Regions from separate parts of the Azotobacter armeniacus genome, predicted to be linked through region 4. Evidence: predicted binding sites of a transcription regulator. Region 4 holds the regulator's gene; each other region holds the start of a gene.
The links. The regulator sigma-54, encoded in region 4, starts transcription at its own class of promoters, with help from an activator protein. The targets are predictions, from matches to a motif close to ANTGGCATNNANNTTGCTNT.

Region 1 (7,309 bases), on a different contig from region 4:
CCAGTCGCCTGCAGGTCCGCCAGAAAGCCACCGAGATCGTCGACGTCACTCCTGAGGAGATACCGCGGATCATGGCCGCCCATGGCGTGCTGACCCTGATCCACGGCCACACCCACCGCCCTGCCGTGCATGAACTGCAGGTCGACGGCCAAGACGCCCGGCGTATCGTCCTCGGTGACTGGAGCCGACAGGGCTGGGTACTGGAAGTTGATGCCCTGGGCTACCGCCTAGCCCCCTTCCCGCTTGACTAAGCCCCGAACCCGAGGCCAACGCCCATCGCTTGGGTATGCCGGCCACCCTCTCGTGCATCCCCGCCCTACTCCGCCCCCTTGGCAAGCAGGCGGCAAGCCGTCATGAAGGCGCCTCCAAAATCATTGAGGGCTGCCCGCCTGCCCCTGGCCGACCTGCCAACCTGCAGAACTGGCTAAGCCAGGCCCAGGGCCAATAGCCGACGCTGCGGGCGAGCACTACAAGCAGGGGGCGGCAAAGGAAGTTAAACCGGTCCGAACGGGCATTGACTTATTGAGAGCGACGGTCGTCAAGCCGCCACGCCGCTGTGGAAGCGGAACTCCGTATCCGGGGTAAGGATTGCCTGGCGCTCGATCTCGGCGAAGAACGCCACACGCTCGTCGATCGGCTCACCGGCGTACTGGCGGGCCATTCCCAGGTAGTCCTGATAGTGCCGCGCCTCCGAGGCGAGCAGCGAGACGTAGAAGCGTTCCAGCTCCTCGTCGAGGAAGGGTGCCAGGCGATGAAAGCGCTCGCAGGAGCGAGCCTCGATGTAGGCGCCGACAATCAAGGTGTCCACCAGACGACCCGGTTCATTCTTGCGGATATGCGCATGCAGGCGCTGGGCGTAGAGCGAAGCGCTGAGCGGCCGGTAGAGGACGCCGCGCTTCTTCATCAGCTCGGCCACCTGTTCGAAATGGCGCAGCTCCTCGCGGGCCAGGCGCGACAGCTTGTACTGCAGGTCCTCCTTGTCGACATGCCGGAACAGCAGAGTCAACGCCGTGCCGGCCGCCTTCTTCTCGCAGTTGGCGTGATCGATCAGCAGGATCTCGGGATGCTGCAGTGCCTGGTCGATCCAGGTCTGGGGGGTCGGGCAGAGCAGGAAGCTCTCGATCTCGGGAAGCAGGGACATGGCAATCTGGCTGGTCTTGGAAAACTGGGCATTATACGGCCCCTACCCGTCGCCGAGGAGCCGACCGCACCTGCCTCAGATACGCCTCTGCACGCCCTCGCGCAGGAAGCGCGGGGCGATGTAGCGCTCGTAATGGGCCTGGGAGAGCAGGAAGAATTCCCGGTCGATGGCATCGCGCAGGGCCGGCAACTCCCAGTCGCGGAACTCCGGCTGCAGGACGATGCCGTAGGCCTCGAGCTGGTTGATCGCCCGGGCACCGCGGGCGATCAGGCGATAGGCCCAGCAATACGCCGACTGCTCAGCCACGAAGCGGATCTGCCGCTGCTCTAACTGCTGGCGCAGCCGCTGCTCATCGAACACCCCCAGCTTGGCCTGCACCACCTGCACCAGCAGGGTTTCCAGCCGCCGCCAGACGGCGCGTTTTCCCTCTTCGTCATACTGGTTCCAGTTCACCACCTCGTGGTGAAAGCGCTTGCAGCCCCGGCAGACCAGATCGCCATAGACTGTTGAGCAGAGACCGACACAGGGCGTCTTGATGCGCTGATAGGACATGATCGAAGGGGAAACCAGGGAAAAGCGAATAACAAGATAGTATCTTAGCCCTTTGTCTAGGCTCGGTCATCCGCAGTGGCTTTAACTTGACCACTGCTTTCCAGTAAACTCTCAATGCCTTTTTGGCACCACTGTCCAGTCGAAGCTGTTTTCAAAGCGTCACGAGCACAGTTGATCCGAGCGGAACGGCACAGGCGCAGGCACCCTGCCAGAGGGTGCCAAGTGCCAGTTCTCTCTCGGCGTAAAACTTTGAAAACAGCTTCTGGAGGGGGATCGTCGCAACCTTGGCCGTGCCGCCCATAAGGCGGCGAAGCGCTTGCGTGCGGAGATTCCCAGGATGAGTGTCCCGGAAACCCCTGGGACCACTGATGAGGGTAAAACTGTGCTTGAAGCCTATCGCAAACACGTAGAAGAGCGTGCCGCTCAGGGCGTCGTGCCCCAGCCGCTGAACGCCGAGCAGACCGCTGGTCTGGTCGAACTGCTGAAGAACCCGCCGACCGGTGAAGAAGAATTCCTGGTTGACCTGATCACCAACCGTGTTCCGCCGGGCGTGGACGAAGCAGCCTACGTCAAGGCCGGTTTCCTCTCCGCCATCGCCAAGGGCGAAGCCACTTCCCCGCTGATCAGCAAGACCCGCGCCATCGAACTGCTGGGCACCATGCAGGGCGGCTACAACATCGCCACCCTGGTCGAGCTGCTGGACAGCGCCGAGCTGACCAGCGTCGCCGCCGAGCAACTCAAGCACACCCTGCTGATGTTCGACGCCTTCCATGATGTGGCCGAGAAAGCCAAGAAAGGCAATGCCGCCGCCAAGGCCGTGCTGGAATCCTGGTCCGAAGGCGAGTGGTTCCTGGCCCGTCCGGCCGTTCCGGAAAAAGTCACCCTGACCGTGTTCAAGGTGACTGGCGAAACCAACACCGACGACCTGTCGCCGGCTCCGGATGCCTGGTCACGTCCCGACATCCCGCTGCACGCTCTGGCCATGCTGAAGATGGCCCGCGACGGCATCAACCCGGACGTTCCGGGTTCCGTTGGCCCGATCAAGCAGATGGAGGCCCTGAAAGCCAAAGGCTTCCCGGTTGCCTACGTCGGTGACGTGGTCGGTACCGGTTCTTCCCGCAAGTCCGCTACCAACTCGGTGCTATGGTTCTTCGGTGATGACATCCCCTACGTGCCGAACAAGCGCGCTGGCGGCTTCTGCTTCGGCACCAAGATCGCCCCGATCTTCTACAACACCATGGAAGATGCCGGCGCTCTGCCGATCGAATTCGACTGCACCAACCTGGCGATGGGTGACGTGATCGACGTCTACCCCATCAAGGGCGAAGTGCGTCGTCACGACAGCGATGAGCTGGTCACCACCTTCTCGCTGAAGACTGAGGTGCTGCTGGACGAAGTCCGCGCCGGTGGCCGTATCCCGCTGATCATCGGCCGCGGCCTGACCGAAAAAGCCCGCGCCGAACTGGGTCTGGCTCCGTCCACCCTGTTCAAGAAGCCGGAAGCACCGGCCGACAGCGGCAAGGGCTTCAGTCTGGCGCAGAAGATGGTTGGCCGCGCCTGCGGCCTGCCGGAAGGCAAGGGCGTGCGTCCGGGCACCTACTGCGAGCCGAAGATGACCACCGTCGGCTCCCAGGACACCACCGGCCCGATGACCCGCGACGAGCTGAAGGACCTGGCTTGCCTGGGCTTCTCCGCCGACCTGGTGATGCAGTCCTTCTGCCACACCGCCGCCTATCCGAAGCCGATCGACGTCAAGACCCACCACACCCTGCCGGACTTCATCATGAACCGCAGCGGCGTGTCCCTGCGTCCGGGCGACGGCATCATCCACAGCTGGCTGAACCGCATGCTGCTGCCGGATACCGTGGGTACCGGTGGTGACTCGCACACCCGCTTCCCGATCGGCATCTCCTTCCCGGCCGGTTCCGGCCTGGTGGCCTTCGCCGCCGCCACCGGCGTGATGCCGCTGGACATGCCGGAATCCGTTCTGGTGCGTTTCAAGGGCAAGATGCAGCCCGGTATCACCCTGCGTGATCTGGTGCATGCCATCCCCTACTACGCCATCCAGGCCGGCCTGCTGACCGTCGAGAAGAAAGGCAAGAAGAACATCTTCTCCGGCCGCATCCTCGAGATCGAAGGTCTGGACAGCCTGACCGTCGAGCAAGCCTTCGAGCTGTCCGACGCCTCCGCCGAGCGTTCGGCTGCCGGTTGCACCATCAAGCTGCCGGAAAAGGCCATCGCCGAGTACCTGAAGTCCAACATCACCATGCTGCGCTGGATGATCGGCGAAGGCTACGGCGATCCGCGCACCCTGGAGCGTCGTGCTCAGGCGATGGAAGCCTGGCTGGCCAAGCCGCAACTGCTGGAAGCCGACAAGGACGCCGAATACGCCGCCGTGATCGAGATCGATCTGGCCGACGTCAAGGAGCCGGTCCTCTGCGCCCCGAACGATCCGGACGACGCCCGTCTGCTGTCCACCGTTGCCGGTCAGAAGATCGATGAAGTCTTCATCGGTTCCTGCATGACCAACATTGGTCACTTCCGCGCAGCCGGCAAGCTGCTGGACAAGGTCAAGGGTGGCATCCCGACCCGTCTGTGGCTGGCTCCGCCGACCAAGATGGACGCTCACCAGCTGACTGAGGAAGGCTACTACGGCATCTATGGCAAGGCCGGTGCGCGCATGGAAATGCCGGGCTGCTCGCTGTGCATGGGTAACCAGGCCCGCGTACAGACCGGTTCGACCGTGGTTTCCACCTCGACCCGCAACTTCCCGAATCGTCTGGGCGATGCTACCAACGTATTCCTGGCTTCCGCCGAACTGGCATCGGTCGCCTCGATCCTTGGCAAGCTGCCGACCGTCGAGGAGTACATGGAATACGCGAAGAACATCGACACCATGGCTGCCGATATCTATCGTTACCTGTCCTTCGACCAGATCGCTGAGTACAAGGAAGCTGCGGCCAAGGCCGAACTCCCGGTCCTGCAGGTCTAAGCCTCACCCGCGCGGAATGAAGAAGCCCCGCCTCGTGCGGGGCTTCTTCTTTTCCGCGGTCCTGCGCTAGAGTGCGCGACAGGTCGAAAGGCCGATGCCTCGGGCCTTGGCATATCGTTTGCTTCGAGCCCAGCAGCATCGGTGGTCCCAACGGCGGGACCCCATCACCGACAATGGCGTCGCTTTCGGCCCTGCCCCAGGCAGCCGCCGAGCGACGCCTTTTTGCTCAGCGCCGGAAGACACCATGACAGATCACCAAACCACCTCCAGAGCGGATGTCCAGGCCTGGGTCGCGGGCAGCGATGCCCCCGAGAAGAGCTCGATCAACTTGGGCTTCATGCCGCTCACCGACTCCGCGTCGCTGATCGTCGCCGCCACCCAGGGCTTCGCCGCCCCCTACGGACTGAGCCTCAACCTCAAGCGCCAGGTTTCCTGGTCGAGCCTGCGCGACAAGCTGCTCAGCGGTGAGCTGGACGCCGCCCAGGGGCTGTACGGACTGATCTACAGCATGCAGCTCGGCATCGGCGGCGCACCGGCAACCGACATGGCAGTGCTGATGGGCCTCAACCAGAACGGCCAGAGCATCAATTTGTCGACGCCGCTTCGGCAGGCTGGCGTGTGCAGCAGCGAGACACTGGCCCAGCATGTGCACCGAAGCAGTGCAAAACTCACCCTGGCCCAGACCTTTCCCACCGGTACCCATGCTCTCTGGCTCTACTATTGGCTCGCCAGCCTGGGCATCCATCCTCTCGAGGACGTGAACACCCTGGTAATACCGCCGCCACAGATGGTCGAACACCTGCGCGCCGGCCGCATCGACGGTTTCTGTGCCGGCGAACCCTGGGGGGCCCACGCCATAGACCAGGGCATGGGCTTCACCATCGCCACCAGCCAGTCGATCTGGCCGGACCATCCGGAGAAGGTCCTCGGCTGCACCCGCGCCTTCGTCGAACAGTACCCCAACACCGCCCGTGCCTTGGTCATGGCTGTGCTGGAGGCGAGCCGCTTCATCGACGCCAGCGAAGAGAACAAGACCGGTACCGCGCAGCTGATCAGCGCCGACGAGTACGTGGCTGCGCCACGCCGGGTAATCGAGGCGCGCTTTCTCGGCAACTACGAGGACGGCAACGGCCATGCCTGGCGGGATAGTCATGCCCTGCGCTTCCATGGCGGCGGCGAGGTCAACCTGCCCTATCTCTCCGACGGCCTCTGGTTCATGACCCAGTTCCGTCGCTGGGGGCTGTTGCGCGAAGATCCCGACTACCTCGCCATCGCCAGCCAGGTGCAGCAGCTCGAGCTGTATCGCGACGCCGCCGCCGCCCTCGGCATCCCGCAGCCCGCCTCGCCCATGCGCAGCGTCACCCTGCTGGACGGCAAGCGCTGGGACGGCTCCGATCCTGCGGCCTACGCCCGCAGCTTTGCCCTCCACGCGCTGAGCGAGGCGCAATCATCCTCGGCCGATGACCAAGGAACATCCCCATGCTGCGCATCCTCCTGATCAACGACACACCGAAGAAGGTCGGCCGTCTGAGAAGCGCCCTGGTCGAAGCCGGCTTCGAGGTCATCGATGAATCCGGCCTGACCATCGACCTGCCGGCGCGGGTCGAGGCCGTACGCCCCGACGTAGTCCTCATCGACACCGAGTCGCCCGGCCGCGACGTGATGGAACAAGTAGTGCTGGTCAGCCGCGACCAACCGCGGCCGATCGTCATGTTCACCGACGAGCACGATCCGAAGGTGATGCGCCAGGCCATTCAGGCCGGGGTCAGCGCCTACATCGTCGAAGGCATCCAGACCCAACGCCTGCAGCCAATCCTCGACGTGGCCATGGCCCGCTTCGAGAGCGATCAGGCCCTGCGTGCCCAGCTGCAGGCCCGCGAGGCGCAGCTGGCCGAGCGCAAGCGCATCGAACTGGCCAAGGGCCTGCTGATGAAGATGAAGAGCTGCAACGAGGAAGAGGCCTACACCCTGATGCGCCGCCAGGCCATGAGCCGCCAGCAGAAGCTGATCCAGGTCGCCGAACAGGTCATCGCCATGCACGACATGCTGGGCAGCTGAGGGGAGCAGACAGCCCCTGCCCTCGCTCGCCATCAGGCCAGGCCGAGGAATTTCAGGCCCGCCCGGTAGATCTTGTCGTTGGCACAGACGATCACCAGCGAATCGTCCGATTTCGCTGCGCTCAAGAGGTTAGTCAGGTCGCGGGTCACCGCGAACGGATTCTGCAGCATTGCCACCTGCACCTCGTCGCCCTCGGGCATCATCTGCTCGGCCACCAGCCGGTCCGGCTTCATGGTGACCGTGACGTTGAGCACCTTGCTGCCGAACCGGGTTTCGAGAAATTCGCTGCCGGACGAGCGCTGCGTGGATGACCTGCTGCTGACTGGTTTCATGGATTTCACCTTTGTTGAGAATGCGGGGGAAATCTACCAAAACGCCCGTGCCGAAACCCAGCTTCGATTGCATTGCGGCGCCAGCCGCGCACCCCCACTCATTCATCACAAAGTCAGGCTTGCCAGCTTGCTGGCCACCCGCGTATGTTCCGCACGCAGGCCAGCGCACTGGCCAACGTCGCTCGGACGGTTCCGGGCGCTTACGTATCCGAGGCAAACATGACCGACTCCCAT
Region 2 (7,309 bases), on a different contig from region 4:
CTGGTGCATATCGATTTGAAGGATGAGGAGCTGTCCTTCGAGTTCGAGACTGCTGTCGAAGTAGCTTGAGTGCGCCAGCAACAAGTTTGCCAGAATGAAAAACGCCCGGCATAGCCGGGCGTTTTTCATTGGATCCGTTTCAGCGGGCGCGATAGGTGATGCGACCTTTGCTCAGGTCGTAAGGAGTCAGTTCAACGCGCACCTTGTCGCCGGTGAGGATGCGGATGTAATTCTTGCGCATCTTGCCGGAAATGTGCGCGGTAACGACATGCCCATTTTCCAACTCCACGCGGAACATGGTGTTGGGCAGGGTGTCGACGACAGTACCTTCCATTTCGAAGCTGTCTTCTTTCGACATTCAATAAAGCCCTCGGTATGCAATGAATGGCCCAACGTAGCTGGCACGCCGAGCAAAACGGCGTGCATTGTGCCTGAAAATGGCTGTTGACGCCAAGGGCTATCAAGTTAAAGTGAGCCAGCGATGATTCACCAGCAATTCGATTGGGCGATATTGGGTCTTGTAGCTCATCTTTCGGCAATTCTTGATCCAGTAGCCTAGATACACTGCCTGTAGGCCGAGACGCGCAGCTTCGCCAATTTGCCAGAGAATGGCATAGCGGCCGAGGCTGCGTCGTTCTTCGTCTGGGTCGTAGAAGGTATAGACTGCCGACAGGCCATTGGGGAGCGCGTCGGTCACGGCGACGGCCAGCAGGCGTCCGGACAGACGGAACTCATAGAAGCGGGAGAAGGGCAGATCGCGGACCAGGAATGTGCAGAACTGGTCCCGGCTGGGGGGGTGCATGTCACCATCGGCATGGCGCTGTTCGATATAGCGTGCGTATAGCTTGTAATACTCTTCGTTGAAGCTGGGGCGTACGGCTTGCACTGAGATGTCTGCATTGCGTTTCAGGATACGCCTCTGCTGGCGATTCGGTAAAAAGCTCGTGGCAGGGATGCGGGCCGGGATGCAGGCATTGCAGCCTTGGCAGTGAGGGCGATAAAGGTGGTCACCGCTGCGCCGGAAGCCGAGCTCGGAGAGTTCCGCATAGACGCGCATGTCCATTGGTTGGCTGGGATCGAGGAACAGAGTCGTCGCCTGCTCGTTGGGCAGGTAGCTGCAGGCGTGCGGTTGAGTGGCGTAGAACTTGAGACGAGCCAGCTCGGTCATGGTCAACCCCCGGAAAGCTCTTAGCAGGCCGTGATTGTTCAGCGGCACTCAGCAAGTGTATGCCAGGCTGTGAACCTCTACTAGGCAACCCAGTCAGCCGTGCTCGGCTGGTCCAGATGACGCTGCAGGTAGTCGGAGAACTCGCTGCGAGGAATGCTGCGAGCGCCGAGGTTTTGCAGGTGCTGGGTGGGCATCTGGCAGTCGATCAGCACGAAGCCCCATTGCTCGAGTCGTTTCACCAGTGTCGCAAAGCCGACCTTGGAGGCGTTGTCGGCATGGCTGAACATGGATTCGCCAAAGAATAGTTGACCGATCGCCAAGCCGTAGAGCCCGCCGACAAGTGTGCCGTTCTGCCAGACCTCGACCGAGTGGGCGACGCCGCGGCGATGTAGTTCCTGATAGGCGTCCTGCATTTCCGGCGTTATCCAGGTGCCGTCGGCATAATCGCGAGGGCCGGCGCAGGCGTGGATCACTGCAGGAAAATTGCGATCGAAGGTGACCTGGAAGAGGCCTTGGCGGAGGGTTTTGCGCAGGCTGCGGGAAACGTGCAGTTCATGGGGGAGCAACACAGTGCGTGGATCCGGTGCCCACCAAAGAATTGGCTGTCCTGCCTGATACCAAGGGAAGCAGCCGTGCCGATAGGCCTGGATCAGGCGTTCGGCGGAGAGATCGCCTCCGACGGCCAGAAGGCCATTGGGATCGCACAAGGCTCTCTCCAGAGGGGGGAAGCTCAGGCTGTCGCGTTGCAAACAGGTCAGCATGTTGACGCCGCAGTGTGAATGGGGGAGGGCGGGCCGGAGCCCGCCAGGGGGGTCAGTTGTCCAGATAGCGCTCGGCATCCAGGGCGGCCATGCAGCCGGCACCGGCCGAGGTAATGGCCTGGCGGTAGACATGGTCGGCCACATCGCCGGCAGCGAAAACGCCTTTGATGCTGGTGGCGGTGGCATCGCCCGCGCTGCCGCCCTTGATCGACAGGTAGCCGTTGTGCATCTCGAGCTGGCCTTGGAAGAGCTCGGTGTTGGGCTTATGGCCGATAGCGATGAAGACGCCGGTCAAAGGCAGCGTTTCGGTGGTGCCATTCAGGGTGTCCTTCAGGCGCACACCAGTCACTCCGGAGGCGTCGCCAAGCACCTCATCCAGGGTCTGGTTCCAGTGCAGGCGGATATTGCCGTTTTGTGCCTTTTCGAAGAGCTTGTTCTGGAGAATCTTTTCGGCGCGCAGCTTGTCGCGACGATGAATCAGGTGCACCTCCTTGGCAATGTTCGACAGATACAATGCTTCCTCCACCGCGGTATTGCCGCCGCCAATCACGCAGACCACCTGATTGCGATAGAAGAAACCATCACAGGTGGCACAGGCGGAAACGCCCTTGCCGGAGAAGGCTTCTTCCGAAGGCAGGCCGAGGTACTGGGCGGAAGCTCCGGTGGCGATGATCAGCGCGTCGCAGGTGTAGGTCGCGCTGTCGCCGATCAGGGTGAAGGGGTGCTGCTGCAACTTGACGGTGTGGATGTGGTCGTAGGCAATCTCGGTATCGAAGCGCTCGGCGTGTTTCTGCATGCGCTCCATCAGGGCGGGACCGGTCAGGCCTTCAACGTCGCCGGGCCAATTGTCCACTTCGGTAGTAGTGGTCAGTTGGCCGCCAGGCTGGATGCCGGTGATCAGCAGGGGCTTCAGATTAGCGCGCGCAGCATAGACGGCGGCGGTGTAGCCGGCTGGGCCGGAGCCCAGGATGATCAGCCGCGAATGCTTGACATCATTCATAAAAAGTCCCCGTAAGCCTTTGTCACAAAAGAAAATGCATGGTCCAATGGAGCAGCATGGCAATGAGTGTCGACTATGCTACACCGAAGTATGAGAGGTCGGCAAAAAGGGGGCAGGCTCTCCAGGGCAATCGCATGTAAGGGGCAGGTGCAGCCGTTCACTCCCTCTCCCGCGTGCGGGAGAGGGGCTGGGGAGAGGGAAAACAGGCCATTGCTGCTCATTTGCCCTCTCCCCAGCCCCCTCTCCCATGAATGGGAGAAAGTTATTCATGCGATTGTCCCGGCAGGCTCTCTGCCTGGCATCGGATAGGTAAAACCGTACAATGGAGGCGCTCAAAGAGCCGGCCTCGCCGTTTCCTCGTGGGGATCGCCAAACGAGCTGACGTCCCCGTAGGGGGACAAAGGCAGGATGAGACGGGAAAGGCGAAATTCGGCCGAAGACGTGGAATTTGCTCATTATAAATGAGTAGTCTAAGCCTGGTTTCAACACTGCATGGTTGGGCCTACGGATCAGCCTGAACTCAGCCGTCGTTGCCGCACTCTTGGCTCTCGACCGATACGTAACCTATATAGATGGAACGCGCCGTTGGCGCAGGAAAAGAAGCGTTTTGAAGAATTCCTCTACTAAAGTACGGCTTCCGGCGTGGCAGCAACAGTTGAGCTCCCGCCTCAAGGAAGGTGCCCTGATCGCCCTGAGTGCCCTGTGCCTGTACCTCTGGATGGCACTGTTGACCTATGATCCTTCCGACCCGGGTTGGAGTCACAGCAGCAGTGTGGTGCAGGTGCAGAATGCCGCTGGCCGGGCAGGGGCCTGGTTCGCCGATATCCTGTTCATGGCTCTGGGCTATTTCGCCTATCTCTTTCCCTTGCTGATGGTGATCAAGACGGCCCAGGCGTTCATGGCGCGTCATGACCCCTGGCCATGGAGCGGCTGGCTGTTCTCCTGGCGCCTGACCGGTCTGGCGATCCTGGTTCCGGCGGGCTCCGCGCTGGCTTACATCCATTTCCATTCGGCCTCCGGGCTGCCGGCCTCGGCGGGTGGTGCCCTGGGCGAGGTTCTGGGCAAGCTCGCCCTGGATGTACTCAACGTGCAGGGCAGCACGCTGATCTTTCTTGCGCTGTTCCTCTTCGGGTTGACCGTGTTCGCCGATCTGTCCTGGTTCAGAGTCATGGATCTGACCGGGAAGATCACTCTCGATCTGTTTGAGCTGGTACAGGGCGCCATCGGCCGCTGGTGGGGCGCCCTGGCCGAGCGCAGGCGACTGGTCGCCCAGTTGCGCGAGCCGGAGAGGCCGGCCAAGTCCCGCAAGGTCGACGAGGCACGGGGCGAGCCGTCCCGCGCCCTCGAACCGCGGCTCGCCGAGCCGCTGGCTGCCGTACAGGCCGAGTCGGCCAAGCCCAGTCCCCAACGCCGCAGCGCAGCCGCGGATGTTCCGGCCAGGTTCCAGCGTCCGCCCGAATCTTCCTTACCGCGCAAGCCGCGCATTGAGCCCGAACTGGCAACACCCAAGGCCCGTATCGAGCCCAAACTCGCAACCGCCAAGCCCCAGAGCCGCAACGAACCCGAGGAGGTTAGGGCCTGGTCCGAGGATTTCGGCGGATTCGACGACCTGTCACTGAGCTTCCAGGGTCGCGACCCATCCGAGGAGGCGCTGCCGGTCAGTTTCCAGGATTTCGACGAGCCCGAGCCGCCAGCAGCCCAGCCCCTGTCGCGCACCGAACCGGACCCGCTACCGGCCAGGCCTGTGGTCAAGCCGGAGCGGCGACCGGCACCGGTCATTACTCCGCTGTCGGAGTCCCTGGCCATGGAGCCCAGGCCGCAACCCGTGCCCATGCCCGTGATGAGGGACAGGCCCGCTTCGTTCGTCGACAGTGCCCTGGAGGGCACCCTGCCGCCGCTTTCCCTGCTGGATGCGCCCGAGAGGAAGTCCCAAAACTATTCACCCGAGTCGCTCGAAGCGCTGTCGCGCCTGCTCGAGATCAAGCTCAAGGAGTTCGGAGTCGAGGTGACCGTCGAGTCCGTGCATCCCGGCCCGGTGATCACCCGCTTCGAGATCCAGCCGGCACCGGGCGTTAAGGTCAGCCGGATTTCCAACCTGGCCAAGGATCTGGCGCGCTCGATGGCGATGATCAGCGTGCGCGTGGTCGAGGTCATTCCCGGCAGGACCACAGTGGGCATCGAGGTGCCCAACGAGGACCGGCAGATCGTCCGCTTCTCCGAGGTGCTGGAGTCCACCGAATACGAGGACGCCAAATCGCCGGTCACCCTGGCGCTCGGCCACGACATCGGCGGCAAGCCGGTCATCGCCGACCTGGCGAAGATGCCGCACCTGCTGGTGGCCGGCACCACCGGCTCCGGCAAGTCGGTGGGGGTCAACGCCATGATCCTGTCGATCCTCTTCAAGTCGACGCCCGAACAGGCGCGCCTGATCATGATCGACCCGAAAATGCTCGAGCTGTCGATCTACGAGGGCATTCCCCATCTGCTCTGCCCAGTGGTGACCGACATGAAGGAAGCGGCCAACGCCCTGCGCTGGAGCGTGGCCGAGATGGAGCGCCGCTACAAGCTGATGGCGGCCATGGGCGTGCGCAACCTGGCCGGCTTCAACCGCAAGGTGAAGGATGCCGAGGAAGCCGGCATGCCGCTCGGCGATCCCCTGTACCGGCGCGAGAGCATGGATGACGAGCCGCCGCTGCTGCAGCCGCTGCCGACCATTGTGGTGGTGGTCGACGAGTTCGCCGACATGATGATGATCGTCGGCAAGAAGGTCGAGGAACTGATCGCGCGTATTGCCCAGAAGGCTCGTGCTGCCGGCATTCACCTGATCCTGGCGACCCAGCGTCCTTCTGTGGACGTGATCACCGGCCTGATCAAGGCGAACATCCCGACGCGGATGGCCTTCCAGGTGTCCAGCAAGATCGACTCGCGCACCATCCTCGACCAGGGCGGCGCCGAGCAGCTGCTCGGCCACGGCGACATGCTCTACCTTCCGCCCGGTACCGGCCTGCCCATTCGCGTGCACGGCGCCTTCGTCTCCGACGACGAGGTGCACCGCGTCGTTGAGGCCTGGAAGCAGCGCGGCGCGCCGGACTACGTCGAGGACATCCTCTCCGGCGCCGAGGAGGCTGGCGGTGGCTTCGAGGGTGGTGGCGACGGCGAAGGCAGCGAGGAGGATCCACTGTACGACGAGGCCGTGCGCTTCGTGACGGAAAGCCGCCGTGCTTCGATTTCCGCTGTACAGCGCAAATTGAAAATCGGCTATAACCGCGCGGCACGGATGATCGAAGCCATGGAGATGGCGGGTGTGGTGTCCTCGATGAATACCAACGGTTCACGGGAAGTAATCGCTCCCGCGCCGGTTCGCGACTGATTTCCCAACGCTCCCATGAGGATTGTCATGCGCCTTTTCCGCATGCTGTTGCTGTCCGCTCTCACCCTCGTCCTCCTGCCGGCGCAGGCCGACGAGCGCTCGATCCAGCGTCTGACCCAGTTGCTCGACCAGGCGCAGACCCTGACCGCGCGCTTCTCTCAGCTCACCCTCGACGGCTCCGGCACCCAGCTGCAGGAGACCTCGGGCGAGATGGCGCTGAGGCGCCCGGGGCTGTTCCGTTGGCACACCGACGCGCCGTTGGAGCAACTCCTGGTGTCCAACGGCGCCACGGTCTGGCTGTACGATCCGGACCTGGAGCAGGTGACCATCCGCAGCCTCGACCAGCGCCTGACCCACACTCCGGCGCTGCTGCTCTCCGGCGATGTGTCGAAGATCGGCGAGAGCTTCGAGATTAGCCACAAGGAGGCAGGCGGCGTGGTGGACTTCATTCTCAAGCCGAAGTCCAAGGACACCCTGTTCGACAACCTGCGCCTGTCCTTCCGCAATGGCGTGATCAATGACATGCAACTGATCGACGGCGTTGGCCAGCGCACCAACATCTTGTTCTTCGGGGTGAAGATGAACCAGTCGATCGATCCCGCGCAGTTCAATTTCAAGGTGCCGGAAGGCACCGATGTCATCCAGGAGTGATCCGGCAAAGCCCATGGACCTGTTTCACGCCGACCCCATCGCCCAGCCCCTAGCCGCGCGCCTGCGCCCGGCCAGCCTGGACGAGTACGTCGGCCAGGAGCATCTGCTGGCTCGCGGCAAGCCACTGCGCGAGGCGCTGGAGCAGGGCGCTCTGCACTCGATGATCTTCTGGGGCCCCCCGGGGGTTGGCAAGACCACCCTGGCGCGGTTGCTGGCGAAGGTATCCGACGCCCATTTCGAGACACTTTCCGCGGTGCTCGCCGGGGTTCGGGAGATTCGCCAAGCGGTCGAGGTCGCCCGGCAGCAGGCAGCCCAGTACGGCCGGCGAACCATCCTCTTTGTCGACGAAGTACACCGTT
Region 3 (7,309 bases), on a different contig from region 4:
CAGTGATGCGGCCGTCCTCGATGCGCACGCGCTTGCCCACGGTGCGGCGGGGGTCGTCGTAGGCCAGTACCGGGCCCTGGTCCAGACCGAGCAGCACGTCGATTCTGGCCAGCAGGGCAGCTTCGGGCGGCACGGCGCTGGCGGCCTTGACCAACAGGGCCGGGCGCTCGCGGCCGGTAAGAGTCAGGCTGGCGTAGGCGAAGTCCTCCAGCAGTGGACGCAGCTCGGCGAAGCGCTGCTGCACATCGCCCTCGACCAGGGCGAACAGCTGCCACGGCAGTTCGGCCCTCTCCACCTCGACCCCGGCGTGCTTGAGTTCGGGCTGCCTGGACAGCGGGTCCAGTGCGGGCAGGGTCAGCACGTTGGTGCCCAGGCCCTTGAGGAAGCGGTCGCCCCAGTGCATCGGTAGGAAGGCCTGGCCGGGACGCACGGACTCGTCGGCCTGTACCGGCAGGATCAGGCTGCCGCGGCGGCTGCGCAACTTGATCAGGTCGCCGCTGGCGAGGCGCCGGCGGCGCAGCTCGTCCGGATGCAGGCTGAGCGTGGCCTCCTCGACGTGACCGAACAACTGGGCGACGGTGCCGGTGCGGCTCATGCCGTGCCAGTGGTCGCGCAGGCGGCCGGTGTTGAGGATCAGGGGATAGCGCGCCTCGCGCTTTTCCTGGGGGGCACGAAACGGATCGGCATGGAAGCGGGCGCGACCGCTGGCAGTGGGGAACACCCCGTCGGTATACAGGCGCGGCGTGCCGCCGGTGGCGCCGGCCGGGAACGGCCACTGCTGCGGGCCGAGGTCGTCGATCAGGGCATGGCTGAGGCCGGACAGGTCGAGGTCGCGGCCGGCGGTGAGCTGCTTGTATTCCTCGAACAGTGCGGCGGGGTTGGCGAAGTCGAACAGGCTGGGCTGACCCGGGCGCAGATGCTGTTCCAGGCGGCGGGCGAAGTCGCAGGTGATCGCCCAGTCCGCTCGCGCCTCGCTCGGTGCCGGCACGGCGCGGCGCACATGGCTGACGCGCCGCTCGGAATTGGTCACGCTGCCTTCCTTCTCGCCCCAGCCGGCGGCGGGGAGCAGCAGGTCGGCATAGCGGCAGGTCTCGGTGGTGGCGTAGGCCTCCTGCAGCACCACGAAGGGGCAGGTGGCCAGCGCCTCATGAATCCGGCTCTGATCCGGCAGGGACTGTGCCGGGTTGGTGCAGGCGATCCACAGTGCCTTGATCTTGCCTTCGCGCACCGCCTCGAACAGCTCGATGGCAGTCAGGCCGGGAGTCTCCGGCAGGTTGTCGACGCGCCAGTAGTCGGCGACCTCCATGCGGTGCTCGGCATTGCCGGCCTCGCGGTGGCCGGGCAGCAGGTTGGACAAACTGCCGGTCTCGCGCCCGCCCATGGCGTTGGGCTGGCCGGTGAGGGAGAAGGGGCCGGCGCCGGGCTTGCCGATCTGCCCGGTGGCCAAGTGCAGGTTGATCAGCGCACTGTTCTTGGCGCTGCCGCTGCTGGACTGGTTAAGGCCCATGCACCATAGCGACAGGAAACTGGGCGCCTTGCCGATCAGTTCGGCGCAAGCCTGCAGGCTGTCCACGGAAATGCCGCAGATGTCCGCCACTGCCGCCGGGCTGTAGTCGCGCACCAGCTTCTTCAGTTCGTCGAAGCCTTCGGTGTGGGCGTCAATGTAGGCGCGGTCGATCCAGTCCTCCCACAGCAGGATGTGCAGGATGCCGTGGAGCAGCGCCACGTCGGTGCCCGGCAGGATCGCCAGGTGCAGATCGGCCAGCTCGCAGGTGTCGGTGCGCCGCGGGTCGATCACGATGATCTGCATTTCCGGGCGGCGTGCCTTGGCTGCTTCCAGGCGGCGGAACAGCACCGGGTGGGCATAGGCCATGTTGCTGCCGGCGATCAGCAGGCAGTCGCTTTGTTCCATGTCCTCGTAGGAGCAGGGCGGGGCGTCAGCGCCCAAGCTGCGCTTGTAGCCGACCACTGCCGAGGACATGCACAGTCGCGAATTGCTGTCGATGTTGTTGGTGCCCACCAACGCCCGCGCCAGCTTGTTGAAGGCGTAGTAGTCCTCGGTCAGCAACTGCCCGGAGATGTAGAAGGCCACGCTGTCCGGACCATGCTCGCGGATGGTTTCGGCGAACACTGAGGCCGCATGATCCAGTGCGCTGTCCCAGTCGGTGCGCGCACGGACCAGGTCCTTGCCCAGGCGCAGCTCCGGATGGAGCGCACGGGCGGCCAGGTCGCCGGTCAGGTGCAGGGTCGAGCCCTTGCTGCACAGCCGGCCGAAGTTGGCCGGGTGCTGCGGGTCGCCCTGCACGCTGCTGATGCGCTCGCCGTCGTGCTCGATCAGCACGCCGCAGCCGACGCCGCAGTAGCAGCAGGTGGAGGCGGTGGTCTGGGTCGGCCGGGTCATGGCAGTCGCTCCGTGTTGTTTGGGGTCGTAGGGTGGACAATGCTTTGCTTGCCCAGCGGTTCAGTGGTGTCGTTGCTGGAAAAGCCTGCGGCGTTTTCCACCCTACGGGGTCAGGCGCAGTCTTTCAGGGACTTCAGGGCCAGCAGCACGCGGCCATCCTCGACCTTGACCGGGTGCTTGTGCGAGCAGCCTACATCCGGCTCCAGGGCCTCGCCGCTTGCCAGGTCGATCTGCCAGTTGTGCAGCGGGCAGGCGACGCGCTTGCCATAGATCAGTCCCTGCGACAGCGGCCCGCCCTTGTGCGGGCAGCGGTCGTCGAGGGCGAACACCTCGTCGCTTGCGGTACGGAAGATGGCGATGTCGCCCTTGGGGCCGGCGACGATGCGTGCGCCGAGCACGTTGATCTCTTCCAGTGCGCAGATATCCAGCCAATTCATCGGTATTCCTCGCTCAATTCATTGCAGGTTTGCTGCAGGAGCGGATCCATCGGCGCCTGGCGCAGCACTCGCAATTCGCTCCGGCGGATGGGCCTCGCCCGTCAGACGGTTTCCAGTTCCCTGACCGGGATGCGCTCGAATTCCTTCTTCAGCGCAGGGGTTTCGATCTGTTGCTGCCACGGGTCCTGCTCGAAGGACAGGGCGAACAGCAGGCGCTGGTGCAGGGCCTTGCGCCGCTCCTCGTCTTCCAGTACGGCCTGTTTGATGTGTTCCAGGCCGACGCGGTGCATGTAGTGCACGGTGCGCTCCAGGTAGAAGGCCTCCTCGCGGTAGAGCTGAAGGAAGGCCAGGCTGTATTCCATGACTTCCTCGGCGGTCCTGACCTTGACGAAGAACTCGCCGGCCTCGGTCTTGATGCCGCCGTTGCCGCCGATGTACAGCTCCCAGCCCGAATCCACGCCGATGATGCCGACGTCCTTGATCCCCGATTCGGCGCAGTTGCGCGGGCAGCCGGAAACCGCCAGCTTGACCTTGTGCGGCGACCACATGCCGAACAGTGCGTGCTCCAGGTCGATGCCCATCTGCGTCGAGTTCTGGGTGCCGAAGCGGCAGAACTCGCTGCCGACGCAGGTCTTCACGGTGCGGATGGACTTGCCATAGGCGTGGCCGGAGGGCATGTCCAGGTCCTTCCAGACGCTCGGCAAATCTTCCTTCTTCACGCCCAGCAGGTCGATGCGCTGGCCGCCGGTGACCTTGACCATGGGCACGCTGTACTTCTCGGCCACGTCGGCAATGCGGCGTAGCTCGGAGGGGGTGGTCACGCCGCCCCACATACGTGGCACCACCGAGAAGGTGCCGTCCTTCTGGATGTTGGCGTGGGCGCGCTCGTTGATCAGACGCGACTGTGGATCGTCCTTGGCCTCGCCCGGCCAGGTGGAGATCAGGTAGTAGTTCAGTGCCGGGCGGCAGGTGGCGCAGCCGTTGGGGGTGCGCCATTCCAAGGCCTTCATGGCCTCACCCAGGCCGGTCAGGTGCTGCTCGCGAATCGCCTGGCGTACTTGGCCGTGGTTGAGATCGGTGCAGCCGCACACCGGCTTCTCGCTCTTGGGCTTGACATCCGCGGCGCCGCCGACGGTGTTGATCAGGATCTGCTCGACCAGACCGGCACAGGAGCCGCAGGAGCTGGCCGCCTTGGTGTGCTTCTTCACCTCGTCCACGGAAAGCAGTCCGTTTTCCTGGATCGCCTTGACGATGGTGCTCTTGCACACGCCGTTGCAGCCACAGACCTCCAGCTCGTCGCTCATCGCCATGGCCTTGTCCTGGCCCTGATGGCCGGCATCGCCGAGGGCGTTCTCGCCGAACATCAGGAGGTCGCGGATCTCGGCGACGTTGTGGTTCTCGCGGATCTGGCGGAAGTACCAGCCGCCGTCGGCGGTGTCGCCGTACAGGCAGGCGCCGACCAGCACGTCGTCCTTGACCACCAGTTTCTTGTAGACGCCACCGATGGGGTCGGAGAGGGTGATGGTCTCGGTGCCTTCCTCGCCCATGAAGTCGCCGGCGGAGAACAGATCGATGCCGGTGACCTTGAGCTTGGTGGAGGTCACCGAGCCTTCGTAGCAGGCGTTGCCGAGCTGGGCCAGGTGGTCGGCGCAGACTCGAGCCTGTTCGAACAGCGGCGCCACCAGACCATAGGCGATGCCTCGGTGGTTGGCGCATTCGCCGACGGCATAAATGGCCGGGTCGGAGGTCTGCAGGCTGTCGTCGACCTGGATGCCGCGGTTGCAGGCCAGGCCCGCGCGCTCGGCCAGTTCGGCGTTGGGACGGATGCCGGCGGCCATCACCACCAGGTCGGCGGGAGTCTCCTCGCCGTCGCTGAAGCGTGCAGCGGCGACCCGGCCCTGGTCGTCGTCGAGCAGGGCAGCGGTGTTGGTGTTCAGACGGAACTTGATGCCGCGTGCTTCCAGGGCACGCTGCAGCAGCTTGCCGGCGGTCTTGTCCAACTGGCGGTCGAGCAGCCAGTCGCCGAGGTGCACCACGGTCACCTCCATGCCGCGCAGCTTGAGGCCGTTGGCCGCTTCCAGGCCGAGCAGGCCGCCGCCGATCACCAGCGCGTGGCGGTGGGTCCGGGCGGTTTTCATCATCATCTGGGTGTCGGCGATGTCGCGGTAGCCGATCACGCCCTGCAGATCCTTGCCGGGGATCGGCAGGATGAAGGGGGTGGAGCCGGTGGCGACGAGCAGGCGATCGTACTCGGTCACGCTGCCGTCTTCGGCGATTACCTGGCGATTCTGCCGGTCGATGTCGACCACTTTGCAGCCAATGCGCAAGTCGATGCCGTTGTCCCGGTACCAGTCCAGATCGTTGAGGATGATCTCCTCGAAGGTCTGTTCGCCGGCCAGCACCGGAGAGAGCAGGATGCGGTTGTAGTTCGGGTGTGGTTCGGCGCCGAACACCGTGATCTCGTAGAGATCGGGGGCGAGCTTGAGCAATTCTTCCAGAGTGCGTACGCCGGCCATGCCGTTGCCGATCATCACCAGCTTGAGTTTTTCCATCGCTCTTCTCCGTTACGGAAAGCGGAAAACAAAAAAGGCGTCCCGCCGGTTATCCAGCGAGGACGCCTTTGTCCATTCCCGTTCTGTCGGGAAGCACTGCCCTCCACGTTGAAGGCAGTGCCATGTAATCTGTTGAGCATTTTCAAAGCAGGAAATATGCCAATTCCATGTGCTGCTGATTTACAAGGGGTTTTCCGAGTTCAAGTCTGGTTTGATCCATTTGATCGTGCATGTTTTTGGGGCATTTTGCTCGCTTTTAGTGCTTTAAGGGTTAGCGGGTGGCGACCAGCAGGGCGAACAGCGCCAGATTGAGCAGCAGGGAGAGCAGGGCGATGCCGCGCCAGACCTTCAGCGGCTCGCACTCCAGCCAGGGACGGAGACGCAGCTCCTGGGGTCGCCGCTCGCCCTGTTCCAGCTCGAGCAGCCATTCCTCGGCGGTTTCGAAGCGTTGCTGTGGATCGGCAACCAGCGCCCGGCGCAGGCTTTCGTCGAGCCAGGCGGGCAGGTCCGGACGGTAGCGGCTGGCCGGGGTCGGCGTGCCGAAGCGCGGATGCTGGAAGGCTTCGATCTCACCGTAGGGATAGTGGCCGGTGAGCAGGACATAGAGGGTAACGCCGGCGGCATAGAGATCCTGGCGGGCGTCGGGCGCGGCGCCGGCAAAGGCTTCCGGAGCAATGTAGCTGGGCGTGCCGGGCAGGCTGTGGGCCTCGTCGCGGGACAGACCCGGACAGTAGGCCAGGCCGAAGTCGAGCAGACGCAGCTCGCCGTCCTCGCCCCACAGCAGGTTCTCCGGCTTGATGTCGCGGTGCAGGATGTTGCGCCGATGCAGCATGCCGAGGGCACGCAGCAGGCGGGGTGCGAGGTCCAGCCACTGGGCCAGCGCCAGCGGGCCGTGCGCGTTCAGGTGCTCGGCCAGGGTGCGGCCGGGATATTCCCGCTGCACGTAATAGAGGTGCTGGCGCTGTGATAACAGGGCGACCTCGGGAAAATAGCGGCCCGCTACCCGGCGCAGGAACCATTCCTCCTGCAGTAGGGCCTGGCCGGCCTCGACCTCGTTACTCCGGGCTGGCGGCAGGGTCTTCAGCAGCCAGCGGCGGTCATGGCTGTCGTGTACCCGGTAGACCAGGGACTGGCGCGACTCGGCCAGCAGGCCGTCGACCCGCCAGCCCTCGAACAGTTGGCCCTCGCGCAGCGCGGGTGGCGGTGGCCAGTGCTGCAGCTGCGCTAGGTTATCGGCCAGCGAGCCTTCCGGTAGGCGCTCGACGCGCAGCAGCAGGGCACTGGCATTGTCCGGGCTGCCGGCCAGGTGGGCAGCGCGCACCAGCGCCCGGGCCGCGGCCGGCAGATCGTGCTCATCGGCGAGAAGGCGGCGAATGCCCGGATCGCCGAGGGCTGCCCAGACACCATCGCTGACCAGCAGGAAGGCGTCGCCCTCCTGCAGGTCGCCATCCCGATAGTCGACCAGCAGATGCTGGTCCAGGCCCAAGGCGCGCTTGAGCACATGGCGCATCTCGGGCTGTTCCCAGACATGCTCTTCGGTCAGCCGTTCCAACTGCCCGTCGCGCCAGCGATAGGCCCGGCAGTCGCCGACATGGGCGAGGGTGAAACGCCGCCCGCGCAGGACTAGCGCGGTGAGGGTGGTGAGCAGCGGCTGACCGCCGCCGTTGGCCTGCAGCCAGCGGTTCTGCGCCAGCAGCAGGCGATCCAGCGCCTGTGCCACCGCCCAGGTTTCCGGGGTGGCGTAGTAGTCCATGGCCAGGGCCTGCAGGGTGGTACGCGCCGCCAGACCACCGTCGGCGCATTGGCTGACGCCGTCGGCCAGGGCGAACAGGTAGCCCTTGCTCGCCGCCAGGGTCGGCGCCGGGGTGACCACGCGGAGGGCGTCCTGGTTTTCCGGGCGGGGGCCGGCGGCGCTTGCT
Region 4 (7,309 bases):
ATCAGCATGACCGGCAACCCCGACTCGCCACTGGCGGAGGCAGCCACTGTCAATCTCGACACGAGCGTCAGCCAAGAAGCCTGCCCACTCAACCTGGCACCCACTTCATCCACCACCACCACCCTGGTGCTCGGCGACGCACTGGCTATCGCCCTGCTCGAGGCACGCGGCTTTACCGCCGAGGACTTCGCCTTCTCCCACCCTGGTGGCGCTCTCGGCCGCCGCCTGCTGCTGAAGGTGGAAAATATCATGCACGTCGGCGATAGCCTGCCCTGCGTGCACCGCGGCACCACGCTGCGCGATGCATTGCTGGAGATGACCCGCAAGGGCCTAGGCATGACCGTGGTGCTCGAGGCCGACGGACGCCTGGCCGGCGTCTTCACCGACGGCGACTTGCGCCGCACCCTCGACCGCAACGTCGACGTACGCCAAACCACTATTGACGAGGTGATGACCCCTCACGGCAAAACCGCCCGCGCCGAGATGCTCGCCGCCCAAGCCCTGAAGATCATGGAGGATCATAAGATCAACGCCCTGGTGGTAATCGACGATGCCGACCGGCCGGTCGGTGCACTGAACATGCATGATCTACTGCGGGCGGGGGTGCTATAGAATGAACCAAGAGCTGCTGCAGCGAGCAAGGGCCATCCGCCTGGCGATCTTCGATGTCGATGGCGTTCTCACCGACGGCCGCCTGTACTTTCTGACCGATGGCAGCGAATTCAAGACCTTCAATACCCTTGACGGCCACGGCATCAAGATGCTGATCAACTCCGGCGTATGCACCGCCATCATCAGCGGCCGCACCACACCGGTGATCGAGCGCCGCGCCCGGAATCTGGGCATCCAGCACCTCTACCAGGGTCGCGAGGACAAGCTAGTCGTACTGGACGAACTCCTCACCGAGCTGGGCCTCGGCTACGAGCAGGTCGCCTACCTCGGTGACGATCTGCCCGACCTGCCGGTCATCCGCCGCGTCGGCCTGGGCATGGCCGTGGCCAGCGCAGACGGTTTTGTTCGTCGGCACGCCCATGGCATCACCCAGGCACGAGGCGGTGAAGGTGCGGCCCGCGAATTCTGCGAATTGATCCTGCAGGCCCAGGGCAACCTCGAAGCCGCCCAGAACGCTTATCTGTAGAGGCTATCATGCTGCGCAAACTCCGCTTCCCCCTGATCCTGGCCGCCCTGGCCGCCCTGCTGGCGGCGGTGGGCTACTGGAACATCCGCCCGGCAAGCTTCATGGACAGACTAGCCATCACCCCTGATGACAGTGCCATCGACTTCTACGCGACCAATGCCCATACGCTGCAATACCAAACCGAAGGCAAGCTGCACTACGAGCTGACCGCCGACAAGGTGGAACACCTCAAGGCCAGCGAGATCACCCTGCTCACCCAGCCCGACTTGCTGGCATTCCGCGGCACCCCCACCCCCTGGCATGTACGCAGCGAACGCGGCGAGGTCAGCCCCCAAGGCGATCAAGTTGAATTGATTGACGCGGTAAGGGTCGAGCGCACCGACACCCAGGGTCGCCCGCTCATCCTCACCACCAGCCGCCTGAGCGTGTTCCCGGAGAGGGAATATGCCGAGACTCAGCAACCCGTTAAGATCGAAGCGGCCAATGGGGTGACCACGGCTGTCGGGATGAAAGCGTATTTGGATGACAGCAGGATGCACCTGCTGTCCAGAGTAAGAGGCCAGCATGAGGTTCGCTAACCGTTTCTCCCACCGGGCTCTCCCTCTTCTGCTCAGCCTGTGCTCCTGTCTGGGCGCCGCGAGTGCCTGGGCCCTCCCCTCTGATCGCGAGCAGCCGATCCGCGTCCAGGCCGACAGCGCCGAACTCGACGACAAACAAGGTGTTGCGGTCTACCACGGCGATGTGGTCATCACCCAGGGCACACTGAAGATCACCGGCAACAAGGTCACTATCACCCAGGATGACAACGGCGAGATCAAGGTCTTCACCTCGGTCGGCAATCCTGCCTACTACGAGCAGAAGCCGGCCCCCGACAAAAACATCGTCAAAGCTTATGGCCAGACCATTCAGTACTTCGCGGAAAACGAACGCATCGTATTGATCGATAAAGCCCGGGTAATTCAGGACGGCAACACCTTCGAGGGCGAGAAGATCGTCTACGACACTCAGCGACAGATCGTCAACGCCGGCCGTGCCACCGGAATCAAGATATCCAGCCCGAAACCACGGATAGACATGGTCATCCAACCGAAAAAGAAACAGCAATCAGGACAGACACAGTAATGGCCACCCTCAAGGCTCAGCATCTGGCCAAGAGCTACAAGGGCCGCCAGGTCGTCCGCGACGTCAGCCTCTCCATCGAGAGCGGCCAGATCGTCGGCCTGCTCGGCCCCAACGGGGCCGGCAAGACCACCTGCTTCTACATGATCGTCGGCTTGGTCCGTGCCGACCAGGGGCGCATCCTGATCGATCAGGATGATGTCACCCACCGACCCATGCACGGCCGCGCCCGGGCCGGTATCGGCTACTTGCCCCAGGAAGCCTCGATCTTCCGCAAGCTTACGGTGGCCGATAACATCATGGCGATCCTCGAAACCCGTAAGGATCTAGACGGAGAAGGCCGCCGCCAGGCGGCGGAGGCCCTACTGCAGGAATTCCACATCAGCCATATCCGCGACAGCCTCGGCATGAGCCTCTCGGGCGGCGAACGGCGCCGGGTCGAAATTGCCCGCGCTCTGGCCAGCACGCCGAAGTTCATCCTGCTCGACGAGCCCTTTGCCGGCGTCGACCCGATCTCGGTGAATGATATCAAGCAGATTATCCATCACCTGAAAAACAAGGGCATCGGCATCCTGATCACCGACCATAACGTGCGTGAGACGCTGGACATCTGCGAAACCGCCTACATTGTCAACGATGGGCAGCTGATAGCCGAAGGCGATGCCGAGGCCATCCTCACCAACAAACTGGTGCAGGAAGTCTATCTCGGCCACGAATTCCGGCTATGAGGCGCCCTATTGAATGGGATAGACCAGTCAAATTCCGTTATAATCAGGCATAAAATTTGCTTTAAGAAGGCGCATCGTCGCCTCGTAGTGATTGACGCGAATGCTTCGGCAAATATGGTGCTTCCTATAATATGAAACCATCGCTAGTCCTTAAGATGGGTCAGCAGCTGACGATGACCCCACAGCTGCAACAGGCCATCCGTCTGCTCCAACTATCGACCCTGGATCTTCAGCAGGAAATCCAGGAGGCCCTCGACTCCAACCCCATGCTGGAACGTCAGGAAGAAGCTGAGGACTACGACAGCCCGGATACGCTGGCCGAACATGGCGACCAGTCAGCGGATGCCGCACAAGGCTCCTATCAGGAGAGCTACGAGAGCTCATCCGCCAGCGAGGACGGCGGCAACCTGGAGGATGGCGACTGGCACGAGCGCATCCCCAGCGAGCTGCCGGTGGATACCGCCTGGGAAGACATCTACCAGACCAGCGCCAGCAGCCTGCCGAGCAGCGACGACGATGACGAGTGGGATTTCACCACCCGTACCTCTACGGGCGAAAGCCTGCAGAGCCACCTATTCTGGCAGCTCAACCTGGCCCCGATGTCGGACACCGACCGCCTGATCGCTGTCACCCTGATCGACAGCATCAACAGCGACGGCTATCTGGAAGCCTCGCTGGAGGAAATCCTCGCCTCCCTGGACCCGGAGATGGGCATCGAACTCGACGAAATGGAAATGGTGCTACGCCGCATCCAGCAGTTCGAGCCGGCAGGCGTCGCCGCACGCGATCTCAGAGAATCGCTGCTACTGCAGCTGCGCCAGCTGCCGGCCGACACTCCCTGGCTGGAAGAGGCGCAACGGCTGGCCGGGAGCTATCTCGACCTGCTCGGCAACCGCGACTTCACCCAACTGATGCGGCGCATGAAGCTCAAGGAGGAGGAGCTGCGCCCGGTGATCGAACTGATTCAGAGCCTCAACCCACGCCCCGGCGCACAGATCGAGGCGGGCGAGCCCGAATACGTGGTGCCCGACGTCATCGTACGCAAGCACAATGATCGATGGCTGGTGGAGCTCAACCAGGAAGCAGTGCCGCGCCTGCGCATCAACCCCCATTACGCCGGCTTCATCAGACGTGCAGATGCCAGCGCCGACAACACCTTCATGCGCAACCAGCTGCAGGAAGCGCGCTGGTTCATCAAGAGCCTGCAGAGCCGCAACGAGACCTTGATGAAGGTATCCACGCAGATCGTCGAACACCAGCGGGGCTTCCTCGACTATGGTGAAGAAGCCATGAAACCGCTGGTGCTGCATGACATCGCCGAAGCCGTTGGCATGCACGAATCGACTATCTCCCGGGTCACTACCCAGAAGTACATGCATACTCCGCGCGGCATCTACGAGCTGAAGTATTTCTTCTCAAGCCACGTCAGCACCGCTGAGGGCGGTGAGTGCTCGTCCACCGCCATCCGCGCCATCATCAAAAAACTAGTTGCCGCGGAAAATCCGAAAAAGCCATTGAGCGACAGCAAGATCGCTGGTTTACTGGAAGAACAGGGCATACAGGTGGCTCGCCGCACAGTCGCCAAATACCGGGAATCGCTCAGTATTGCGCCTTCCAGCGAACGCAAGCGACTCATGTAACGGGATCGAGCCGAGCCATCGATACAGCAGCAGCCCTTCAGCGGCTAGTCGAAGCAGCGTATACCGGTAGCAGGCCCGTCAGCCTGCGTTAAAACAGAAATAAGGAGAAAGCGGTATGCAAGTCAACATCAGTGGACATCAGCTGGATGTGACCGACGCCCTACGTAACTATGTCGAGGAGAAGATCAGCCGGCTCGAACGCCACTTCGATCGCATCACCAATGTTCAGGTGATCATGACAGTCGAAAAGCTCAAGCAGAAGATCGAAGCAACCCTGCATGTCTCCGGTGCCGAAGTAGTCGCTAATGCCGAGCATGAAGACATGTACGCCGCCATCGACCTGCTCGTCGACAAGCTTGACCGTCAACTGATCAAGCACAAGGAAAAGCAGATTGAACGCCAGCAGGGCGCTACGGCCCGCTGACTCCTCCGCCCTATGATCAGACTCGAAGACATCCTGACTCCCGGCCGCTCCCTGGTGAACGTGCCGGGGGGCAGCAAGAAGCGCGCTCTCGAATACATCGCCAATCTGGTCGCTCGCGAGATGCCCGACCTGGATCAGCAGACCATTTTCGAGAGCCTGATTGCCCGTGAAAAGCTGGGTTCGACTGGCTTTGGCAATGGCATCGCCATCCCCCATTGCCGTCTTCCCGGTTGCCCCGCCCCGATCAGCGCCCTGCTGCGGCTGGACGCTCCGATCGATTTCGATGCGATCGACGGCATTCCGGTCGACCTGCTATTCGTCCTGCTGGTTCCGGAAGCCGCCACCGACGAACATCTGCAATTGCTTCGCCAGATCGCTAGCATGCTCGATCGCAGCGAGGTACGCGAGCGTCTGCGCCAGGTCGAGAGCAACGAAGCCCTTTACCAGGTCGTGGCGGACGCCCAGAAGGGCCAGTAGGATTCCGTCCAGGAGTACGGAGGTTCGTCGACTGTGAACGAGCAATTGGCAGCCCGGCTTTCGGTAATCACTCCTGGCGACGGAAAACTCTTATCATGCGCGTGATTATCGTCAGCGGCCGCTCCGGTTCGGGCAAAAGCACCGCCCTCGATATCCTGGAAGACAACGGCTTCTTCTGCATCGACAACTTGCCGGCCATCCTGCTCCCCGAACTGGCCGAACGGGCGCTGCTGCATACCGAACTGATCCAGCCCCAGGTCGCGGTATCTATTGACGCACGCAACCTGCCCAGCCAGCTGAAACGCTTCCCCGAACTGCTGACAGAGGTGCGCACCCGCTATATCCTCTGCGACCTGCTCTATCTGGACGCCGATGACGAAACCCTACTCAAGCGCTTCTCGGAAACCCGCCGACGCCATCCGCTGACCAACGAGAACCGTTCGCTGGCCGAAGCGATCTGCTACGAAAGCCGGCTACTCGCTCCGATCAAGGATCTGGCCGACCTCAAGATCGACACCACCCACCTCAACCTCTACCAGCTGCGCGACACGCTCAAGCTGCGCCTGCTGAACAAGCCTGAACCGGGAACGGCCTTTCTGTTCGAATCCTTTGGCTTCAAGCGGGGGATGCCGGTGGATGCAGATCTGGTGTTCGATGTGCGCTGCCTGCCCAATCCGTACTGGAAGCCGGATCTACGCAATTTTTCCGGATTGGATCAACCGGTCGCCGACTACCTTGCCGCTCAGCCGGACGTCGAGGAGATGTACCAAGACATCCAGGCCTATCTGCAGAAATGGCTGCCCCGCTTCGCCGCCAGCAACCGCGCCTATGTCACCATCGCGATCGGCTGCACCGGCGGCCATCACCGCTCGGTCTACCTGGCCAACCGGCTTGGCCGGGCATTGAAGCAGTCACTCAAGAACGTTCAGGTTCGCCACCGCGACCTCTGCTGAAGGATGGATAACGCGATGCCCGCCTGCGAAGTCACCATCATCAATAAGCTTGGGCTGCATGCCCGGGCAGCGGCCAAGTTCGTCGGGGTCGCCGGGCGCTACGCCTGTGCGGTGCGCATCGGTCGAGCCCCGGAGAACCTGGTCGACGGCAAAAGCATTATGGCGGTCATGATGCTGGCCGCCGGCAAGGGAACGCCCGTTCACCTGCATACCGAAGGCGAGCAGGACTGCGAGGCACTGGAAGCCCTGGTCGAGCTGATCAATAATCGCTTCGACGAAAACGAATAAATACTGCCGCTCGGCCTGCCCGGCGGCAGGTGTCCACCCTGCGTCACTTCGCTCAGCTTCCCGCCAGAGTCATCCGTTCGACAAGCACCGAACCGGTGCAAATGTTGCTGCGATGCTCCAGATCGTTGCCCACCGCGACGATCTGCCGGAACATGTCGCGCAGGTTACCGGCGATGGTTACCTCCTGTACCGGATACTGGATCTCACCATTCTCCACCCAGAAGCCGCCGGCACCACGGGAATAATCGCCGGTCACCAGATTGAGCCCCTGCCCCATCAGCTCGGTCAGCAGCAGCCCGCGCCCCATGCGGCGGATCAGTGCGGCCTGATCCTCCTCGCCGTGGCTGACGAACAGGTTGTGCACCCCGCCAGCATTGGCCGTACTCGGCATTCCCAGCTTGCGTCCCGAATAGGTGCCCAAGGCGTAGCTGGCCAACCGGCCCTGCTCGACGAAATGCTTGGCCCGGGTTGGCAGCCCGTCAGCATCGAAGGCGGCGCTGCCCAGTGCTCGGGGAATGTGCGGACGCTCGTCGAGGTTCAGC

Region 1: ACYVD0_RS10720 (CmpA/NrtA family ABC transporter substrate-binding protein) is a predicted target of sigma-54. The motif match lies at 4,791-4,810, and genes of this name have one in related genera.
Region 2: ACYVD0_RS08700 (DNA translocase FtsK) is a predicted target of sigma-54. The motif match lies at 3,365-3,384, and genes of this name have one in related genera.
Region 3: nirB (nitrite/sulfite reductase domain-containing protein) is a predicted target of sigma-54. The motif match lies at 5,535-5,554, and genes of this name have one in related genera.

The regions. Positions count from the first base shown of each region.
Region 1 covers NZ_BAAGYK010000050.1:14,807-22,115, forward strand. Annotated here, with positions in the region: gene lpxH (UDP-2,3-diacylglucosamine diphosphatase) at 1-251, shown strand, start outside; gene ACYVD0_RS10705 (MiaE family protein) at 539-1,141, opposite strand; gene ACYVD0_RS10710 (DUF1289 domain-containing protein) at 1,217-1,693, opposite strand; gene acnB (bifunctional aconitate hydratase 2/2-methylisocitrate dehydratase) at 2,076-4,685, shown strand; gene ACYVD0_RS10720 (CmpA/NrtA family ABC transporter substrate-binding protein) at 4,930-6,183, shown strand; gene ACYVD0_RS10725 (ANTAR domain-containing response regulator) at 6,165-6,743, shown strand; gene ACYVD0_RS10730 (hypothetical protein) at 6,776-7,075, opposite strand; gene alaC (alanine transaminase) at 7,295-7,309, shown strand, end outside.
Region 2 covers NZ_BAAGYK010000036.1:15,971-23,279, forward strand. Annotated here, with positions in the region: gene clpA (ATP-dependent Clp protease ATP-binding subunit) at 1-69, shown strand, start outside; gene infA (translation initiation factor IF-1) at 140-358, opposite strand; gene ACYVD0_RS08685 (arginyl-transferase family protein) at 461-1,168, opposite strand; gene aat (leucyl/phenylalanyl-tRNA--protein transferase) at 1,249-1,929, opposite strand; gene trxB (thioredoxin-disulfide reductase) at 1,982-2,929, opposite strand; gene ACYVD0_RS08700 (DNA translocase FtsK) at 3,537-6,299, shown strand; gene lolA (outer membrane lipoprotein carrier protein LolA) at 6,327-6,950, shown strand; gene ACYVD0_RS08710 (replication-associated recombination protein A) at 6,964-7,309, shown strand, end outside.
Region 3 covers NZ_BAAGYK010000050.1:26,545-33,853, reverse strand. Annotated here, with positions in the region: gene ACYVD0_RS10770 (nitrate reductase) at 1-2,401, opposite strand, end outside; gene nirD (nitrite reductase (NAD(P)H) small subunit) at 2,512-2,838, opposite strand; gene nirB (nitrite/sulfite reductase domain-containing protein) at 2,940-5,390, opposite strand; gene ACYVD0_RS10755 (protein kinase domain-containing protein) at 5,662-7,309, opposite strand, start outside.
Region 4 covers NZ_BAAGYK010000003.1:47,803-55,111, forward strand. Annotated here, with positions in the region: gene ACYVD0_RS00730 (KpsF/GutQ family sugar-phosphate isomerase) at 1-612, shown strand, start outside; gene ACYVD0_RS00735 (KdsC family phosphatase) at 614-1,138, shown strand; gene lptC (LPS export ABC transporter periplasmic protein LptC) at 1,147-1,716, shown strand; gene lptA (lipopolysaccharide transport periplasmic protein LptA) at 1,703-2,260, shown strand; gene lptB (LPS export ABC transporter ATP-binding protein) at 2,260-2,985, shown strand; gene ACYVD0_RS00755 (RNA polymerase factor sigma-54) at 3,117-4,625, shown strand; gene hpf (ribosome-associated translation inhibitor RaiA) at 4,741-5,049, shown strand; gene ptsN (PTS IIA-like nitrogen regulatory protein PtsN) at 5,062-5,526, shown strand; gene rapZ (RapZ family nucleotide-binding protein) at 5,622-6,479, shown strand; gene ACYVD0_RS00775 (HPr family phosphocarrier protein) at 6,495-6,767, shown strand; gene pmbA (metalloprotease PmbA/TldD family protein) at 6,820-7,309, opposite strand, start outside.